Regions from separate parts of the Mycolicibacterium mageritense genome, predicted to be linked through region 1. Evidence: riboswitches for the same ligand, from Rfam matches in the RefSeq annotation. Region 1 holds a riboswitch; the other holds the start of a gene.
What was found. Region 1 has a riboswitch for glycine ahead of gcvP (aminomethyl-transferring glycine dehydrogenase). Riboswitches for the same ligand answer to the same signal wherever they lie in the genome.

Region 1 (4,172 bases):
GCCGAACGGCCCGATGCCCTTGAACTCCATCGGCCGGTAGAGCATCTCCAGCGCGACGATCTTGGTGCTCCACCCGACGAAGGCGGCGACAAAGGGCATGGACAGGTAGATCAGCCAGTTGACACTGAAATCGGCCTGGATCTCCTGCCACGTCTGGATAGCGAGAATCGTCTCGCTGGCGGTCACGAACCGTCCTGTTTCACCGCGGCCTCCCACAAGCCACGACCCAGACCCGAAAGGGACAGGGTCAGCTTCTCCACCCGTGCGGTGAGGGGCCCACGCGATGCGTTCTTGACCGCCCGCAACACCATGGGCTCGGCCATGAGCACCTCGTAGTCCGCCTTCTGTGACGGATCCTCCGGACCGGTCTCAACCAATCCCAGTGATAGCAGATGGCCGACGTACTGCGGGACCATATTGGGCAAAGCCACGTTGGCCGTGCGGCCGATCAGACATGCGTTCTCCAGTACGGCCTGACCTGGGGTGCGGGATCGCGTCCAGGTGTGGACGTTGACCAGTGGCGAAGTCGCGCCCTCGGAGAGCGCACCGATGATCCGGGCCTCGTCGGCCACCAGCTGGTCGAGCAGCCGGTGGTACAACTCGACCTGGCTGCCGACCGTGCTCTGGTCCAGGGCACGGTCGAGAAGCCGGTCCATCTTGGAGTTGAGCGATTCGGCCGTCGGCTCCTCGGGGGTGGCCAGCGGCACCGGCTGCGGACCCGAGTCGATGGCTTCGAGCCGGTTCTTCACCAGCGTGGCCAACTGCTCCTCGCCCCAGACGGCCAGTTTGACCCCGGTCTTCGCGGCGTCGAGCGCACGGTCGGCGATGCCGAACGGGTCGAACCGCTTGGGCAGCAGCGGGCGCTGGTTGCGCGGGGTGCGGATCGCGATGGCGATCTCGCCGACCGGTGTGGCGAGCTTGAAGGCCCGGCGCTGCATGTCCTTGCGACGTACCGGAACCTCATCGCCCACGTGGTCGTCCTTGTCGTCCGGACCCTTCTTCGACAGTTCCTGTGACATCGCTGACCGATCGCCTCCCCACCTACCGGGTGTGTCCGAGATGTGGGCACCGTACCTGGTCACCCGGTGCGGCGCCCAAGTCCCCGGTGGATGACGGGATGGCCACACCGGTCTGTTCGCTGCAGCGTGCTCTGCCTGCCGGTCACGGCCCGGAGGCTGCCGACCACGCCGACACCGCCGCGCTGGCTCGGTGACACCCACCTGTACTCCGAGGACGCGGCAGACCTGGACGAGGCGGTCATGCTGATCCGGCGCGCGCACTCGGTCCAGGCCGACCTCGAACGCGCCGGCCGGGCCTGATCGGTGGCTTCTTCGGCCGCACCGAACTGCGGGTCCGACTGCGCACGACCACGCCGAAATCACTTGCGTAGCAGCGGCAACGGTGGTTTTCGACATCGTGTCGCGCATAGTTGCGACAGCGAAGCCGGGCTTGCCCGTCGACGGTGGGGTTGCGGTAACCGCCGGGTAGTCGAGTAGCATGCATCACACAACTCAATACGTCGACGACGCACTGTGGGAGAACCTCCGATTTCGGAGGTGCCGTAGGAGCAAGTCCCTCCCCGGGAATCTCTCAGGCCCAATACCGCAGTGTCGAGGCAACTCTGGAGAACAGCGCGACCCACCGGTCACGCTTACCGAAGGGGAACAGCGCAGCGCGCTAAAACTCTCAGGTTTCAGGACAGAGCGGGGAGGTGTCACCACCCGACGCATCGCGTAACTGCGATGCCCGAAACCGGAGTCACCTCATGGATTTCCCCGATCGTCACATCGGTCCTGACGGCAGCGCTCAGCAGCACATGCTGGATGCGCTCGGATACGGCTCAATCGACGAATTGATCGACAGCGCGGTGCCGCAGCAGATCCGCTGCTCAGACGGCCTGCGCCTGCCTGCCGCGCGGTCCGAACAGCACGTGCTCGCGGCCCTGCGCGAGCTGGCCGATCGCAACCAGCCGCGGATCCAGATGATCGGTCTGGGGTATCACGACACCGTCACCCCGGCCGTGCTGCGGCGCAACATGCTGGAATCGCCGGCCTGGTACACCGCCTACACGCCGTACCAGCCCGAGATCTCACAGGGCAGGCTCGAAGCGCTGCTGACGTTCCAGACGCTCGTCGCCGATCTCACCGCACTACCCGTGGCCGGTGCCTCCCTGCTGGACGAGGCCACCGCGGTCATGGAGGCCGTGCTGCTGATGCGGCGGGCCAACAAGACCGTGAAGTCCGAACGCGTTGTGCTGGATACGGATTGCCTGCCGCAGACGCTTGCGGTGGTGCGTGGGCGGGCCGAAGCCGTCGGCATCGACGTGGTGGTCGCCGACCTCACCGACGGATTGCCCGACGGTGACGCCTTCGGCGTGGTTTTCCAGTCCCCGGGTGCCAGTGGTGCCGTGCGGAACCTCGCGCCGGTGATCGCCGCGGCCCGTGACCGCGGTGCGCTCACCACGGTCGCGGCCGATCTGCTGGCGCTGACCTTGATTGCCGCGCCCGGCGAGCAGGGCGCCGACATCGCGGTGGGCTCGGCCCAGAGGTTCGGGGTTCCGCTGTTCTTCGGCGGCCCGCACGCCGGGTACCTGGCCGTCCGGTCCGGATTGGAGCGCATGCTGCCCGGCCGGCTGGTCGGGGTGTCGGTCGACGTGGACGGCAAGCCGGCCTACCGGCTGGCGCTGCAGACCCGCGAACAACACATCCGCCGGGACAAGGCCACCAGCAACATCTGCACCGCCCAGGCTCTGCTGGCCAACGTCGCCGCCATGTACGCGGCATACCACGGCCCGGAAGGATTGCGCGCCATCGCAACCCGCGTCCACCGTCACGCCGTATCGCTCGCGGCCGGTCTACGGCAGGCCGGCCACACCGTCGTACACGAGCGGTTCTTCGACACCGTGCTGGTGCAGGTGCCGGGCCGGGCCCGCGAGATCGTCGCGGCCGCCGAGCGGGCGGGCATCAACCTGCGGCTGGTCGACGCCGACCACGTCGGCATCGCGTGCGACGAATGCACAACCGACGACGTGATCCGGCGTGTGCTCGCGGTTTTCGGCGCGACACCCGGCACCGGCTCCTCTGTGTTGCCTGCCGAGCTCCTGCGCACGTCGGAATTCCTCACGCACCCCGTGTTCCACGAGCACCGCTCGGAAACGGCGATGCTGCGATTCCTGCGGGAGCTCTCCGACAAGGATCTGGCGCTGGACCGCACCATGATCCCGCTCGGATCCTGCACCATGAAACTCAATGCGGCCGCCGAGATGGAACCGATCAGCTGGCCCGAATTCGCGGGCATCCACCCGTACGCGCCCGCCGAACAGACCGCGGGCTACCTCGAGCTGATCGGCAATCTCGAGACGTGGTTGGCCGAGATCACCGGCTACGACCGGGTTTCCCTGCAGCCCAACGCCGGATCCCAGGGTGAGCTCGCGGGCCTGCTGGCCATCAACGCCTACCACCGGTCACGCGGCGACGACCACCGCGACGTGTGCCTCATCCCGCAATCCGCGCACGGCACCAACGCGGCGTCGGCGGTCTTGGCAGGCATGCGCGTCGTCGTGGTCAAGACCGCAGCCAACGGGAACATCGATCTCGACGACCTGCGGGCCAAACTGGCCGACCACGACGGCAAGGTCGCGGCGATCATGCTCACCTACCCGTCGACCCACGGTGTCTACGAAACCGACGTCCGCACGGTGTGCGACCTGGTCCACGCTGTGGGCGGGCAGGTCTACGTCGACGGTGCCAACCTGAACGCCCTTGTGGGCCTGGCCAAACCCGGTGAGTTCGGTGGCGATGTCTCGCACCTCAACCTGCACAAGACGTTCTGCATTCCGCACGGCGGTGGCGGCCCAGGCGTCGGGCCCGTCGCGGTCCGCGCGCATCTGGCGCCGTTCCTGCCGGGTGATCCGCTGCAGGACGGTCCGGCCCCGGTCTCGGCGGCCAACTACGGATCGGCCGGCATCCTGCCGATCACCTGGGCGTACCTGGCGCTCATGGGGCCCGACGGGTTGACCGCGGCCACCAAGGCCGCAGTGCTGGCAGCCAACTACGTCGCGACGTCGCTGTCCCCGTACTACCCCGTGCTCTACACCGGCGAATCCGGGTTGGTCGCGCACGAGTGCATCCTCGACCTGCGCGAGATCACCAAGCGGACCGGGGTGACCGCCG
Region 2 (4,172 bases), 2.6 Mb from region 1:
ATCGTGACGGGCAGTTGCCTGCCGATCGGATTGACCAGCCGGCGCTGCGTGCCGTGCACGATGCGCCGCTTCAGATCCCCGAAGTCGACCATGGCGTCACCTTACCGAGTGTCAGTCGGAATCCGTCGACTCCAGATCGGCACGGAACGCGGCTTCACGGGCCAGGTGACCCGGCCGGCGCCGCAGGATCAGCCACGCGATCCCGAGCACCGCGAACCACACCGGGGTGACCAGCAGCGCGTGCAGGGTGTCGGCCTTCTGGGTGAAGGCCCAGACCAGGAACACGAAGAACGCGAGGACGACGTAGCACATCGCGATACCGCCGGGCATCTTGAACTTCGACGCCTCGTGCAGCTCCGGCCGGCGCTTGCGGTAGACGATGTAGCTGCTGAGGATGATCGTCCAGACGAACATGAAGCACAGCGACGAGATGGTCGTGACGATCGTGAACGCCTCGATGATGGAGTCGCCGACCACCACCATGACCACACCGGCGAGCAGGAACACCCCCGACAGGAACAGGGCGTTGGCGGGCACCCGACGCGACGTGAGCTTGCCGAACCGGCTGGGTGCGTCGCCCTCCTGGGCCAGGCCGTAAACCATGCGCGAGGTCGAGTAGATGCCGGAGTTCGCCGAAGAGGCTGCCGAGGTCAACACGACGAAGTTGACCACCGACGCCGCGATCCCGAGCCCGGCAAGGCTGAACATGGCCACGAAAGGACTGTTGTCGGCACTGATTTCGCGCCACGGCGTCACCATGATGATCACTGCCAGGGCCACCACGTAGAACAACATCACGCGGACCGGGATGGAGTTGATGGCCTTGGGGAGGTTGGTCTCCGGGTTCTTGGCCTCGGCTGCGGTGGTGCCGACCAGCTCGATACCGACGAACGCGAACGTCGCGATCTGGAAGCCCGCGACGAATCCCATGATGCCCGTGGGGAAGAAGCCGCCGTCGTTCCACAGGTTCGCGAAACTGGCCTGGGCGCCGTTGGGGGACTCGAAGTGGTTGAGCACCATCACCAGGCCCACCACGATGAGTGCCACGATCGCGACGATCTTGATGAGCGCGAACCAGAACTCGGTTTCGCCGAAAGCCTTCACAGTGGGCAGGTTCAGCGTGATCAGCAGTACCACGGTGGCCAGCGCGGGAATCCACAAGGGCAGGCCGCCCCACCAGTAGTGCACGTAGCCGGAGATCGCGACGACGTCGGCGACCCCGGTCACGATCCAGCAGAACCAATAGGTCCAGCCGGTGAAGAACCCGGCCCATGGTCCGAGCAGGTCGGCGGCGAAATCGGCGAACGACTTGTAATGCAGGTTGGACAACAACAATTCGCCCATCGCCCGCATCACGAAGAACAGCATGAAGCCGATGATCATGTACACGAAGATCACCGAGGGGCCGGCGAGTGAGATCGTCTTGCCCGAGCCCATGAAGAGTCCGGTGCCGATTGCGCCGCCGATCGCGATCAGCTGAATGTGCCGGTTGGCGAGCTGCCGGGAGAGGTGCTTTTCCTCGCCGGACGGGGGTGTCGAGTCCGCTGAAGCAGCGGTCAGGTCATTGGATTGGGTCATAACAACCTCAAGGATCTCAGGCGCGGTGGAGAGCGCGGGCTGCGGGCGCCTCCCCACTCTGTCGATTGGACCTGAGAGTTTTCACGCACCGTCGCCGAGTGGTCTCGTGACGGTGCGCTTGCCCCTTCGGTGAGCCGACTTGACGTCGACTGCTTTCCAGAGGTGCCTAGTCGCGGCGGTACCGGTGCCTGAGAGATTCCTGGGAGGAGTTGCTCCTGCGGCGCCCGTCGACTGGATGCGACGGGGCTCTCCCGCTGCGACTCAACGGCGTTTTGAGTTGTCGGCCACTCCCGTTCGGAAGTGTGCCGCGCGTCACGTTAGCAGCCGAACCTGGATTGCGCACGTCCCCCCGTCAGGACTGGGCGATCGCGGCGCGATCCGCACGCGGTTGCGCCGCTTCGGCCCGGTCGGCAACCATCAACGACACGAGGTCGAACACGATGGTCGCCGCGGCCACGGAGGTGATCTCGGCATGGTCGTAGGCCGGGGCGACCTCGACCACGTCGGCGCCGACGATGTTCAGGCCGCGTAGCTTGCGCAGCATGCGCAGCAGTTCGCGGGACGTGAAACCGCCGGCTTCGGGTGTGCCGGTGCCGGGCGCGAATGCCGGGTCGAGCACATCGATGTCGATCGACAGGTACACCGGCATGTCACCGACGCGCCGCTGAACGATGTCCACTGCGGCGTCAGTGCCCATCGTGTCCAGGTCACCCGCGCGGATGATCTTGAAGCCCATGTCGGCGTCGTTGCGCAGGTCGAGTTGGTCGTAGATCGGGCCGCGGATGCCCACATGGATCGAGTGGTCTTCGATCAGCAAGCCCTCCTCGAATGCCCGGCGGAAGATCGTTCCGTGCGTGACCGGCGCGTTGAAGTACGTGTCCCACGTGTCGAGGTGGGCATCGAAGTGCACGAGTGCCACCGGCCCGTACTTGGCATGCAGCGCACGCAGATTCGGCAGCGCGATCGTGTGGTCGCCGCCGATCGCCACGATGCGCCGGTCGCGGTGGCCGAGCACTTCGGCGGTGTGGCCCTGGATCTGCCGGCACGCGGCGGCGATGTCGTACGGCGTGACCGCGACATCGCCCGCGTCGACGACCTGGACGGTCTGCAACGGTGCGACCCCGAGTTCGACGTGATACCCCGGGCGGATGGTACGGGCCGCCTGCCGCACCGCGAGGGGCCCGAACCTGGCACCCGGCCGGTAGGAGGTGCCACCGTCGAACGGCACACCCAGGATCGCGATGTCGTAGTCGCTCACCTCGTGGATGTCGGCGATACGCGCAAACGTGGCCTTGCCCGCGTAGCGGGGTACCTCGGTGGCGGGAACCGCCCCGACGAGGCCGGTGCTCGCGTCGACGGGGGCAGGGGTCGGTCGAATGCTCACTGGTTTCCTGTCTTTCGGTCGATCGAAGGTGGGTAGGGGAGGGATCAGGACGCGGGCAGCTGTTCGCCGGCCGCGGTGTCGGCCGAGCCCGCACTCTCGGACAGTGCGACGCCGCGGGTCTCGGGGGCCATGAAGATCGCCACGACCAACCCGACGGCGGTGACTGCGGCGCCGACTCCGAGCGCACCTCCGGCGCCGAGCGCGGTCAGGGCCAGCGGCATCAGGTACGTGCCACCCGCGGAGCCGATACGGCTCACCGCGGTCCCGACGCCGACAGCGGTCGCCCGCACCTCCGTCGGGAAAAGCTCGTTCGGGTAGACGATCTCGAGAAAGCTCGACCCACCCGAAGCCACTGCGTACACGGCCAGGGCGAGGAAGAACACGATCGGGGGAATCCCCGGGATGAGAGCCGGGATGGCGAGGGCCACGGCGATCACGGCGAAGGATCCGATCAGCAAGGCCCGCCTGCCGATCCGCTCGACCAGATACAACCCCGGGATTCCGCCGACCACGAACAGCAGTGAGATCAAAAGCGATCCACCGTACAGATTGGCGTCGCCCTCGAGGCCGAAGGACGCCAACAGGTCGGGCGCAAATGTGTACACCGCGAAGAGCGGTATCACCTGAGCTGTCCAGAACACCGCGACGAAGATGGTGCGATTGAGGCAGGGACGTTTGAAAACCTGTGTGAACGACGTGGTTCGGGCCGTCTGCCCGTCGCTGTCGTCCAGGTCGGCAACTCCGAACCGAGGGCCGAAGGCCTGTTTGATCGCGGCGTCGGCCTCGGCCACGCGCCCCTTGCTCAACAGCCAGCGCGGCGATTCGGGCGTCCCCATCCGCGCCAGCAACGTGATGACGGCGAACACGGCCGGGCTGGCCAGCAGCAGCCGCCACGCGTCGGGGCCGAAGTCCCGCAACAGGAAACCCACGACGTAGGCGGCCGCCGCCCCCACCGCCCATACGACGAACATCGCGCCGAGGAGCCTGCCGCGGTGTTTCTTCGGCAGGAACTCGGCCAGCAGTGATGTGGCGATGGGGTAGTCGGCGCCGATCGCGACGCCGAGCAGGAAACGCAGCACGATGAGTTGCCAGGCTTCCGCGGCGAACGCCGAGAGGATGGAGAACACGGCGAGCGCGATCAGGTCGGCGATGTACATGAGGTGCCGGCCGACCTTGTCGGTGACATACCCGAACACGCCGCCGCCCACGA

Region 2: another riboswitch for glycine. It lies ahead of cycA (D-serine/D-alanine/glycine transporter); the one in region 1 lies ahead of gcvP (aminomethyl-transferring glycine dehydrogenase).

What each region holds. Positions count from the first base shown of each region.
Region 1 covers NZ_AP022567.1:1,390,406-1,394,577, reverse strand. Annotated here, with positions in the region: gene G6N67_RS06865 (DUF445 domain-containing protein) at 1-99, opposite strand, end outside; gene G6N67_RS06860 (Abi-alpha family protein) at 183-1,019, opposite strand; gene G6N67_RS06855 (hypothetical protein) at 1,146-1,319, shown strand; glycine riboswitch at 1,612-1,712, shown strand; gene gcvP (aminomethyl-transferring glycine dehydrogenase) at 1,766-4,172, shown strand, end outside.
Region 2 covers NZ_AP022567.1:6,759,394-6,763,565, reverse strand. Annotated here, with positions in the region: gene G6N67_RS32605 (nitroreductase family deazaflavin-dependent oxidoreductase) at 1-92, opposite strand, end outside; gene cycA (D-serine/D-alanine/glycine transporter) at 112-1,578, opposite strand; glycine riboswitch at 1,745-1,842, opposite strand; gene speB (agmatinase) at 1,931-2,962, opposite strand; gene G6N67_RS32590 (MFS transporter) at 3,007-4,172, opposite strand, start outside.